Regions from separate parts of the Jeotgalibaca ciconiae genome, predicted to be linked through region 3. Evidence: predicted binding sites of a transcription regulator. Region 3 holds the regulator's gene; each other region holds the start of a gene.
The links. The regulator LexA, encoded in region 3, represses DNA repair genes until DNA is damaged. The targets are predictions, from matches to a motif close to CNAACANNTGTTNG.

Region 1 (4,284 bases), 1.5 Mb from region 3:
GCGCTCGATTATCTCATTTTTTTCATTTCCTATTGCACAAACAAATTTTGTGCCTCCTGCTTCGATTGCTCCTACTAACAAATTAAGTCTCCTATTCTTCTAAATAATTTTTATTTCTTCTAACATTTAAAACTTTTTTATATCATTATAGTATGTTCGATTAAAGTTCTCAACTTCCTTTAAAATAAATAAGCCTTACTATAACAAACTCTTTCTTTGTTATAGTAAGGCTTATATGTATGGGTTATGAGGGGATCGAACCCACGACCCGCTGATTAAGAGTCAGCTGCTCTACCGACTGAGCTAATAACCCGTTTGGCTAACAAAATAAATTCTACTCCTCATTGAAATAAAATGCAAGAATTTATTATTAGATTTTTTCTTTTTTTCTATCATTAAATAGATAAAAGAGAAGCAGCTTCTATTAATTATAATAAAAACTACTTCTCTCAACTTACATTGGTTCTGGCACATAGGAAACAGAAGAGAACTTATTAAATTCTTTTTTAAACAATAACTTAACTGTTCCGCGTGCTCCACTTCTGTTTTTTTCAATAATTACTTCCACTATATTATTTTCAAATTCACTCTCGCTACTTTCTTCTGCCCCTTCTCGCTCATAATAATCTTCACGATAAAGAAAAGCGACGATATCCGCATCTTGTTCAATCGAACCCGATTCCCGAATATCACTCAGCACTGGTCGTTTATCTTGTCTTTGTTCTACTCCACGCGATAACTGAGAAAGTGCAATTACAGGAACTTTTAATTCTTTTGCTAATTTCTTCAACTGACGTGAAATATCAGATACTTCTTGCTGACGGCTTTCACGATTATTTCCTTCAATCAACTGAAGATAATCAATTACAATTAATCCCAGCTTCCCTTGTTCTTGTAATAGGCGACGACTCTTTGCTCTTATTTCGGCGATGCGAATACCTGGAGTATCGTCAATAAAGATTTTTGATTGGCCTAACGTAGCCATTGCCATAATCAAATTCGACCATTCTTCTTCTGACATTTGTCCAGTACGTAAATGCCCTGCATCAATATTTCCTTCCGCACAAAGCATCCGGTTTACTAATGATTCTGCTCCCATCTCCAAACTAAAGATTGCTACCACTTCATCAGCTTTTGTTGCAACGTTTTGAGCAATATTCAAAGCAAACGCCGTTTTCCCAACCGCAGGACGTGCAGCAAGGATAATTAACTCCTCTTTCTGCAAGCCAGCTGTCATTTTATCTAATGCAATGTATCCAGTCGGAATACCTGTAACATCACCTGATTGTTGAGACAGTGCTTCAATATTTTGAAGAGAAGTATTAACTACGTCAGAAATTCGAATAAAACCAGATCGATTTCTTCTCTCCGAAACTTGTAAAATGCTTTGTTCCGCAGTATCTAATATTACCGCAACTTGGTCTGCTTCTTCATAGCCACTTTTTACAATATCTGTTGCCGAATGAATTAAATTTCTCAGTATTGATTTTTCTTCTACAATTTTTGCATAGTATTCAACGTTAGCAGCAGTAGGCACGAATGTTGCTATTTCTGCAAGATATTCCATACCACCGATATTTTCTAGCTGATCCTTGCTTTCAAGTTCGTTTGTAACAGTTACTACATCAATTGGCTCATTGCGATTGTATAATAGAACAACTACATCAAAAATAAGCTGATGACTTTTTTTGTAAAAATCTACAGCTACTAAATACTCAAGTACAGTAACAACTGATTCTGGATCAAGAAAAATAGAACCCAATACAGACTGCTCTGCTTCTACACTATGGGGAGGTATTCGATTTTGGAAAATATCTTCCATATATATCTTCATCCTTCTACTAATTACTCAAAGAGAACTCTCTCTCTTGCTATCTTATTGTACTCTAAAAAAACAGCTAAAACAATTTCTTTTCTGGAACGCTTGTTCCCTTTTCGAAGTAAAAAATAATACAACCAACTACCTCAATGAGGCAATCGGTTGTATCTTGATTTTATCATTATTCTTCTACAACATGAACCGTTAAAGCAGCTGTCACGTCTGAGTGAAGACGTACGTCCATTTTGGTAAATCCTAGAGAACGAATTGGATTTGGCAAGTTGATCTTACGCTTATCTAGTTTCACTTTAAATTGTTTTTTTAATTGATCTGCAACTTGCTTGCTCGTAATAGAACCAAACAATCGTCCGTCTTCTCCGGATTTAGCCGGTATAGTAATAACTGTATCTTCTTTTTCTAAAAATGATTTCAAATCACTTGCCTCTTTTAGTTCTTCTGCAGCTTTTTTCTCCTCAGCTTTCTTTTGTCCTTTTAAAGCTGAAACACTTGAACTAGTTGCTTCTTCTGCAAGTCCATTTTTTATCAGATAGTTATTTGCATAACCATCCGCTACATTTTTAATTTCACCTTTTTTACCTTTACCTTTTACATCTTCAAGAAAAATTACTTTCATTTTATTTCTCCTTCCTCATCTTCATTTTTCAAGACTTTCACTAGTTTTTCTTTTGCTTCAGTCACAGTAATATCTTCTATCTGTGTAGCAGCATTTGATAGATGACCTCCGCCGCCAAGTTTCTCCATAATTCGTTGTACATTAATTTTACTTAAGCTACGAGCACTAATACCGACTCTTCCATCAGAACGCTTTGTGATAACAAACGAAGCCTCTACACCCTCCATTGAAAGCATGGTATCTGCAGTCTGTGCAGCGAGAACCGTATCGTATATCTTTCCTTCTTCCCCATTAACAACTGCCATCCCTGGCTCCACAAAATCCATTGTTTCTAACAAATGACTTCTTAATAGATAAGTCTCTAAGTCTTCTTTCAAAGCTTCTTGTATCAACAATGTATTGGCACCATTCGACTGGAGATAACTTGCTGCATCAAAAGTTCGAGAACCTGTCCGTAAACTAAAATTACGTGTATCTACTATAATACCAGCCAACATCGCAGTTGCTTCAATTTTATTAATGGTATCGATATCATTCGATTGATATTCAAATAGTTCGGTAATCAATTCTGATGCAGAAGATGCATATGGTTCAATATAAACGAGTACAGGATTTTCTGGGAATTCTTGACCTCTACGATGGTGGTCGATAATAACAACATTATTAGAAACTTCCATCAGTTCGGGTGCAGGTATCATGGATGGTTTATGAACGTCCACCATCACGATCAAAGAATTCTCTGTTATCATTTCTTCTGCCTTTTCAGGGCCAATAATGTATTTTGAAATATTAGAATCTTTATCAATCACTTCCATCATGCGTTTAACATCTTTCGACAATTGATCAGATTTCAAAATAATCCATGCTTCTTTATTATTCATTTGGACAATTCTTCGTATTCCTAAACAAGAACCAATTACGTCCATATCTGGGTAATTGTGTCCCATAACAAATACATTATCGGAATTAACAATTAACTCTTCTAATGCGTGACTAATCATCCTTGCACGAATACGGGTTCGTTTTTCCATGGGATTCGTTTTCCCACCATGAAAACGGGCTTCTTCATTTTCAGCTCGAACAACTACTTGGTCTCCACCTCTTGCCAAAGCTAAATCTACATTTGCCTGAGCCAGCTGAGCGACGTCTCTCCATTTCATCTGGACTGTACCAGTTCCATATGAAAACCCCATACTCAATGTCAGTGGGAAATTTTGTTTATAAGTTCGTTCTCTTATTTGATCTACAATTTCGAATTTATTGCTTTCAAGTCTTTCAAGAGCTTTCTTATTCATCAAACTTATAAAGCGATCATCATCAACTCTTTTTAAATAAACGTTATTAATATTTGCCCAGTTCGTTAATTGATTGGTAATATAGTTGTTTACATTTGATTTTTTACGGTCATTCATAGATTGAACAGCTTCATCATAATTATCAATAATGATATTCCCAAACACAATTCTTTCTTCCTGGTATTTTGCTTCAATCTTTGCATAATCAGTTATATCCATCAAATAGAGAACACCTATATTTTCTTGAATAACCATTTCAAAATATCGATCTCCCCATTTAACTTTTGTCATTTCATTACTCTTATATTTCTCTATCCATCCGTGTAACTCAGCATCAACGTCTTCAATCCTTCGTCCAAGTAAATCTTTGTTTTTAAAATACTTTAATAGATAAGGATTCGTCCACTGGATTTTTTGTTCTTCATTATATAGCAGGATACCTATCGGCATTTGGATAAGAGCTTCTTGTTCACCTTTTTTTATCCTGTAAGATAAATCTGAAACATATTTATTTGTTTCATCTATTAAGTAATCAA
Region 2 (4,284 bases), 370 kb from region 3:
TTTTATTCCTTATAGGTATATTGTAACCTACTTTACTGAAAATAAAAAGAAATGAATGAGAACGCTTATTTTCCTTTCAGAAACTTAGAGAGTTGAAAAGAAAAGAAGGCTGAATGAAGTGAAATCAACAAAAGCAATACAGCATAGAGATTTTTTTGATTGATGAAAATACTAATAATAAAAACAATTCCTGTAACAAAATAGATGATTCCGTTCGTTTGAAAGAAAACATTCATTTTTTTTCGTTGTTCTGTCGAGAGTTTTTCGGGAAATAAGATAAAAGCGTGGTTTGCTTTTTTTATTAAAAACCAGCTGACAAGAAATAATAGCAGGGCAAAAAGACCGATTAATAACTGAATCATGATTTCTCCTTTCAAAAAAAGAAATAGGACAATAAAAAGCCGCTCAGAGAGCGGCTCTAAAGTATAAAACTTTATAGAGAAAATCCGATGGTGCCGGTTTATGTAATTCTACTAGTTTTGAACCCGCAGTATTAGCAGGTGGGCTCCACAAATCGATTTACTAGCTTCCATATGATGTGGCTTGCTATCCATCAAAAATCAAGGATCCCAGTGTAGTAATTATTTGTTCGGTCAACACATTGAGAATATATCGCACACCTCAGAACTTCTTGTAAGTATAGTAGCATATAGAATAAAAATATGCAAGATTTCACACTTTGTTTTTTATAAAAAGTCTATCTCTATCAATGTTGGAAGCGTAACCTTCTGTTAGTCCATGCTTTTTTCTCGCAGCTGTCTGACTTGTTGAGCGAGGGCACTTTCATATTTACCAGTAATAACTGGTTCATAGTATTGGGCCTTTTTTATCGTATCAGGCAAGTATTGTTGTTGCACCCAATGATTGTCGAATGCATGGGGGAATTTATAATCAATGCCGCGTCCCAGGTCTTTTGCTCCTTGGTAATGTGAATCTTTTAAGTGAAGAGGTACTTCGCCTGATTTTCCGTTACGTACATCGGTCAAAGCAGCATCAATCGCTTCAATTCCCGAATTGGATTTCGGCGACAAGGCAAGATCCACTACGGCATGAGCTAAAGGAATTCTTGCTTCAGGAAGACCTAGTTTTTCAGCAGCCTGAACAGCTGTGACAGCACGAGAGACTGCTGCAGGATTGCCGAGACCAATGTCCTCGTATGCGCAAACCATCAATCTTCTGCAGATAATAATTAATTCTCCTGCCTCTATCAAGCGTGCCAAGTAATGCAGAGCAGCATCAACATCGCTTCCGCGTATTGATTTTTGGAAAGCGGAAATGACATCATAATGGGCATCCCCATCTTTATCATGTACCAAAGCCTTCCGCTGCAAACATTCTTCAGCAATTTCTAGTGTAATATGAATTTCATTTTCCTCATTTCCTGGTGTGGATAGAGCTGCAAGCTCAAGAGCATTCAAAGAACCTCTTAGATCACCCATAGAGCTCCTTGCAAAGTGAAGGAGGGCATTCTCATCCAGTTTAATAGCAAGTCCGCCTAAGCCGTTTTTTTCATCTTTTAACGCACGCTCAAGTGCCACGATAATGTCTTCAATCGACAGAGGTTTTACTTCAAAAATCTGAGATCTACTGCGAATCGCCGGATTAATACTAATATATGGATTCTCGGTGGTTGCTCCAATCAGAATGACTAAGCCACTTTCCAGATGGGGCAGTAAAAAGTCTTGTTTTGGTTTATCCAATCGATGGATTTCATCAAGAAGCAGAATGACTTGTCCAGAAAATTTTGCTTCTTCGACTACAATCTGCAAGTCTTTTTTTGAATCAGTCGCTGCGTTTAAATGCCGAAAGGCTGAATTCGTAGATCCGGAAATCGCGCTTGCAATACTGGTTTTGCCTGTTCCCGGAGGACCATATAAAATCATTGAAGACAACATGTGAGCTTCTACCATTCGTCGGATAATCTTGTTAGGCCCTACAAGATGTTGTTGCCCAACGACTTCATCAATGTTTGTTGGACGCATCCGATAGGCTAATGGTTTCTTCATAGAATTAATTCCTCTCATCTGTTTGTACTCTTATTATAAGACAAAACACAAAATAGAACAAACATTCGTTTTCCTTTGAAGCTTAGACTATGATAGTATTCTTCAGAGTAAAGCTTTGTCCGCTTTTCTAAATATTTAAAAGCAAGCTACTTATCAAAGTAGTCGAATATGGCTATAATAGACATAACGCAAAAATGTAGACGAAAGAGAGTAATGTAGATGAATATCAAATCAATCATCAAAGAGAATAAGTGGGAAAACTTATTTACAAAAGCAGTATTCGGGATTGAAAAAGAATCTCAAAGAATAAAAGAGGATGGAACAATTACGGAAAGTTCTCATCCAATCGAATTTGGAAATCGAAATTTTCACCCATATATACAGACAGATTTTGCAGAGAGTCAGTTAGAACTGGTTACGCCACCGGTTGATTCTGTTGGAGAAGTGATGGAATGGCTGGCTGCTATTCATGATGTTGTTCATCGAACCATTCCATCTGATGAATATTTATTGCCTTTCAGTCTGCCTTCAATCATGCCGACGGAAGAAAATATCCAGGTTGCGAAGCTTGATAAAAAAGAAGATGTTCATTACCGTGAATATTTGGCTCAAGTGTATGGAAAGAAAAAACAAATGATGAGTGGCATCCATTATAATTTCGAGTTTCACCAAGATTTTTTACAAGCTCTTTTTTCAAAACAACAGAAGTATGATAATTACCGGGCTTTCCAAACACAGATATATTTTAAACTTACACATAATTTTTTACGGTATCAATGGATATTAACATACTTATTAGGCGCATCCATTGAAACAAAAGCTGAGTATTTTCAAGATAACAAAATACCAGATGACATTCCTGATCGTTTGATAAGAAGTTTAAGAAGCAGCAAATATGGGTATGTAAACAGTGAAGACGTTCACGTATCTTTTCGAACAATCGAAGAATATGTCGAAACCATTGAAAAAATGGTAGAAGATGGCAAATTAATTGAAGAAAAAGAGTTTTATTCATCCGTTCGTTTTCGAGGCGGTAAAAATGCGCGTGAAGTATTGAAGAATGGCATCACTTATTTAGAATTTCGTCTGTTTGATTTAAACCCATTTGCCGAATATGGCATTACAGCTGAAGATATGCAATTCATTCACCTATTTTTTATGTATTTGCTTTGGATCGAGGAAGCGGCTTCCGAGGATGATTGGGAAAAGGGTCATGAAATGAACTACCAGACTGCTTTTGAAGATCCACTCTCTGTCTCAGCTTTCCAAGATGAAGGAATCCAATTGTTATCTGGAATAATTGAAATGCTAGAAGAAATAAATGCTGACAGCGAATCAATTGATATCGCAAAAGAAAAGTTGGCCGCGTTTACGTATCCTGAAAAGACGCTTAGCGGACGACTAGCTTCCATGAAAGAAAATGGACAAGACTTGCTTGAATGGGGAGTCAAAAAAGCTAAACAAACAAAAGAAACAGCTCTAGAAAGACCTTATACATTAGCTGGTTTCGAAGATATGGAACTATCTACCCAGATTTTACTGTTTGACGCAATTCAACACGGATTTGAAATTGATATATTAGATCGGTCCGATCAATTTCTTTCTTTAGAATATAACAATCATCTTGAATATATAAAAAATGGTAATATGACTTCTTTAGATACTTATATTTCTCCTTTAATCATGGAAAATAAAGTTGTTACGAAAAAAATATTGGCTAAAAATGGCTATAGTGTTCCAGAAAGTAAAGAATATCAGAATTCGGAAGAGGCAGTGAAAGATTTCTCGTTATTTGAAAAGAAAGCTTTTGTCATCAAACCAAAATCTACGAATTACGGCTTAGGAATCAGTATTTTTCGTGAAGGAGCAAGTAAAGAGAACTTCACCAAAGCAGTAGAAATTGCTTTTGAGGAAGATTCGACAATTCTGGTTGAAGATTTTGTTGAAGGGACAGAGTATCGTTTCTTTGTAATTGGCAAGGAGACAAAAGCTGTTTTATTACGGGTTCCAGCAAATGTTACGGGAGATGGCGTACATACCATTAACGAACTGGTAGAAGCAAAAAACAATGATCCATTAAGAGGGAGAAACCATCGCAGTCCACTCGAAAAGATTGAATTAGGCAAAATTGAAATGATGACCTTGGAAGAACAAGGGTATACGTTAGAAGATATTCCAGCAGAAGGGGTAACTGTTTATTTACGTGATAATTCGAATGTAAGTACAGGCGGAGACTCGATTGATTATACGGACAAAGTGGATGAAAGTTACAAGATTT
Region 3 (4,284 bases):
TATGCACAAGCATTTAGTGAAGAGATCAAACAAGGAACATCGATTGAAATAGATGAAATACTTGAAGTCGAAGAAGTAACAGTAGAATTTTTAAAAGAAATAAATCAGTTACGACCATTCGGAACGGATAATCCAAAGCCTATTTTTGCTTTTGAAAATGTTTCAATTCAAAACGTTAAAAAAATCGGTTTGGATCAAAAACATTTGAAGTTATTATTTGAATCTAATGAAAAGACGCTCGATGTGATTGGCTTTAATAAAGGAAAACTTGCAGATTATATGTCTGAAAGAGAACCGGTATCAGCTGTTGGTGAATTAAGTATTAATACGTGGCGAGATGTCTCAAAACCTCAATTGCAGTTAAAGGATGTAAAAATTGATTCTGTTCAGTTTTTTGATTATCGTAGTTCAAATGTACAAAAGGATGCCTTCGCTGTTCAAAACAGCGTTTATCTTTTTTTCAATAAAAATTTCTTTGAAAAAATGTCTAATCAAATAATGGAAGATTCTGTGTCAGTTTTATTGGAAAGTACCGATTCAATTCCTCCATTTGATGAAGAATTGACAAATCTCGTTTTAATAGACTGTCCAACTAATCTTCTTTATTTAGAAAAATTTATCAGTGAACATCCTTTTCAAAATTATTATATCTACGCGTATCCGATTCAATCCATAACAGCAGAAGGCGTTCCTTCTCAAAATCAGTTTGCTCATGTGTACCGTTATATCCGTACCCATCAAAATATGGATGTTCGTTCAAAATTAGACGAGCTTGCTAAATACTTAAAAATTGATAAGAATTTATTGATTTTTATCATATCAGTGTTTTTAGAGGCAAAATTTGTTACAATTGATAACGGTATAATGAATCCAAATGCAAAACCAGAGAAAATAAATTTGGAAGAAACGAATACTTATCAAAAAAGATTAAATAAAATAAATGCTGAAAAACTATTTATATATCATTCTTTCCAAGAGTTATCACATTGGATGGAGGAACGATTAAAGTAAATAGTTACGGGAGGAACCTGAAATGGATTTCAAAAACTATATTGCTGATGTAAAAGATTTTCCAGAAGAAGGAATTGTTTTTCGTGATATTTCCCCATTAATGCAAGATGGCGAAGCATATGCAGCGGCAATCCAAAAAATTGTTGAGTTTGCAAAAGATAAAGGTGTAGACAAAGTAGTAGGGCCGGAAGCAAGAGGGTTTATGGTCGGCTGTCCAGTTGCTGTAGAATTAAAGTGTGGATTTGCGATGGCTCGCAAAAAGGGGAAACTGCCGCGTGAAACAGTCGAAGTTGCATATGGCTTAGAGTATGGAGAAGCGGTACTTCAACTTCATCAAGACGCAGTAAGACCAGGAGAAAAAGTTCTCGTATGTGATGATTTACTTGCAACTGGTGGAACTACTCTAGCAACTGTTGAACTAATCGAGAAATTAGGCGGAGAAGTTGTCGGTTTAGCTTTCTTGATTGAATTACTAGATCTCAAAGGTAGAGATAAAATTTCTGAGTATGATATTTTTAATTTGATGGAATACTGATAAGTCCATGATAATAAAGAGGCCGAAACTTATTACTAAGCTCCGGCCTCTTTATTTTAATTAATATGGGTACGATACAGGCCGATGACTTTGCCTAAAATCTGTACATAATCTAATATAATGGGACTCATCGTATCATTTTCAGGTTGTAATCGATAATAGCCTTCTTCTTTAAAGAATCGTTTGCATGTCGCTTCATCCTCGTCAGTGATCGCAATGACAATATCACCATTTTGCGCAGAAGTTTGTTTGCGTACAATTACTGAATCATTGTTATAAATTCCAGCGTTCATCATACTATCTCCACGGATGCTTAACATAAATAAGTCTTCGGAAATATTTTTTAAGTTTGGTGGAATAGGAAAGAAGTCAGTTGCCTCTTCCACAGCCAGAATCGGCTCACCCGCAGTTACTACACCAAGTAGCGGCATAAAGTCACTTTTGATGCCTAACTTTTGTAAACCTGTTTCAGTTACCTCGATAGCTCTTGGCTTGGTTGGATCTCGATAAATATATCCGGCCTTTTCTAATCTAGCTAAGTGACCATGAACAGTTGAGGTAGAGGATAAATTAACTGCATTTCCAATTTCTCGAACGGTAGGCGGGTAACCTTTTTCTTGAACTTCCGTATAGATAAAACGTAAAACATTCATTTGTCTCGTATCTCTACCTTTAGTCATAAGAGCATCATCTCCATTTGTACTTTTTATAGATTTATTGTAGCATATCGTTTCTTAATAATCAAACAGACGTTCGGTCTTTGGGAAACTTAGAAGAAATATTCTTTTCTATTTCTTTTTTCTCTGTTTTCTTGTAATATATTTAGATGAGGACTTTTGGAAGGAGGATACAGATTGAGTACAGGTGCATGGATTTTTATTGTTATTTTAGGTGTGCTTTTAGGTGCTGTTGGAGGTTTCTTCTTAGCTCGTCGTTATATGATGAACTACTTTGCTGAAAACCCACCAATTTCAGAAGAAATGTTACGCAACATGATGATGCAGATGGGACAAAAACCTTCTGAGCGTAAAGTGAAGCAAATTATGGCTTCAATGAAAGTGCAGAACAAAAAAGATAAGAAAAAGAAATAAGAATGAATGAATAATAAAATTGTGGATGCTTTTTGAATCCACTTTTTTATTTTTACTTCACTCTATTAAAAAGGAGAGAGGTGCAAACAAGGTGAAGATTTTTAAAAAGCTGAAATGGTTTTTCAGACAAGAATGGAAATCTTATATGATAGGCGTCTTTTTCTTAATTATCGTAGCTATTATACAAGTGATTTCACCACGTGTGGTTGGAAATATTATTGATGACATCAACGATCAAGTATTAACTTCACGAACGTTATTCATTCAAGTTGGAATTGTTCTTTTGTGTGGGATTTCTCAATATATTTTTCGTTATATCTGGCGAATGAAGATTTGGGGAACATCTGCCAAACTGGAAAAAATTCTACGTACTCGTTTGTTTAACCACTTCACGAAGATGGATGCTGAATTTTTCCAAAAATATCGTACCGGCGATTTAATGGCACATGCTACAAATGATTTAAATGCCATTAGGATGGTTGCTGGCGCTGGAATATTAACATTAGCGGATTCCATATCCTCTGGAGGAATTACCTTATTAACCATGTTTTTTACTGTTAACTGGAAATTAACACTAATTGCTATGGTTCCCATTCCAGCATTAACGCTTGTTTCTAGAATTTTAGGAAAAAGGATTCATCGAACATTCCGAAAAGCTCAAGCTGCTTTTTCTAATTTAAATGACAAGACTCAAGAAAGTGTCACTGGGGTAAAAGTTATTAAAACTTTTGGTGAAGAAAAAGAAGATATTCTGGATTTTGAGGAAAAAACAAGAGATGTCGTTCAAAAAAATCGCGATGTATATGTGATAGACTCATTGTTTCGTCCCGTAATTATTTTTATCACTGGTCTTTCTTATGCGCTTTCATTAATATTTGGGGCGTTATTTATTCAAAATGGTGAGATGACCATTGGTAATTTAGTCACCTTCTTTAGTTATATTGGATTGATGCGCTGGCCAATGTTAGCTGTTGGTCGTTTATTAAATGTGTTGGAACGAGGAAGCGCAAGTTACAACCGAATTGAAGAATTGCTGCAAGAAAAATCAACAATTGTTGAAAAACAAGGTGCAATCAGCAGCCCTTTAACTGGTGATTTGACTGTAGCGATTGATCGTTTTCAATATCGAAATTCTGATCGAGCAGCGCTTCATAATATCCACTTTACTCTTTCAAAAGGACATACGCTTGGAATTGTAGGCCGAACCGGTTCTGGGAAAAGCAGTTTATTCAGTTTACTACTAAGAGAATACGATCAATATGAAGGGAAGATTACCTATAACGGAATCGACATTCGAGATTATGGTTTAGATAGTTTACTATCAGATATTGGGTATGTTCCTCAAGAAAACTTCCTTTTCTCAACCGATGTTCGTGAAAATATTCGTTTCGCAAATCCCGATTTTTCAGAAGAGCAAGTTTTTGAAGCTGCACGTATTACTGCCATCCATCAAGATGTTATCAGCTTTCCAAATGGATACGATACTCTGGTAGGCGAAAGAGGCGTGTCTCTCTCTGGGGGTCAAAAACAACGGATTGCAATTGCTCGAGCAGTTATTACTGATCCAGAATTATTAATTTTGGATGATTCTTTATCTGCAGTTGATGCAAAAACAGAAGAACAAATTTTGAATGGTCTAAAAGAAAA

Region 1: the regulator LexA is predicted to act here: its motif matches at 1,918-1,931, upstream of dnaB (replicative DNA helicase).
Region 2: the regulator LexA is predicted to act here: its motif matches at 2,065-2,078, upstream of EJN90_RS11090 (replication-associated recombination protein A).

What each region holds. Positions count from the first base shown of each region.
Region 1 covers NZ_CP034465.1:1,281,038-1,285,321, forward strand. Annotated here, with positions in the region: gene EJN90_RS06020 (ROK family protein) at 1-81, opposite strand, end outside; tRNA gene EJN90_RS06025 (tRNA-Lys) at 241-313, opposite strand; gene dnaB (replicative DNA helicase) at 455-1,822, opposite strand; gene rplI (50S ribosomal protein L9) at 2,001-2,453, opposite strand; gene EJN90_RS06040 (DHH family phosphoesterase) at 2,450-4,284, opposite strand, start outside.
Region 2 covers NZ_CP034465.1:2,380,255-2,384,538, forward strand. Annotated here, with positions in the region: gene EJN90_RS11080 (hypothetical protein) at 66-362, opposite strand; RNA gene ssrS (6S RNA) at 440-631, opposite strand; gene EJN90_RS11090 (replication-associated recombination protein A) at 732-2,006, opposite strand; gene gshAB (bifunctional glutamate--cysteine ligase GshA/glutathione synthetase GshB) at 2,226-4,284, shown strand, end outside.
Region 3 covers NZ_CP034465.1:2,753,349-2,757,632, reverse strand. Annotated here, with positions in the region: gene recJ (single-stranded-DNA-specific exonuclease RecJ) at 1-1,011, shown strand, start outside; gene EJN90_RS12750 (adenine phosphoribosyltransferase) at 1,034-1,546, shown strand; gene lexA (transcriptional repressor LexA) at 1,603-2,226, opposite strand; gene EJN90_RS12740 (YneF family protein) at 2,401-2,637, shown strand; gene EJN90_RS12735 (ABC transporter ATP-binding protein) at 2,729-4,284, shown strand, end outside.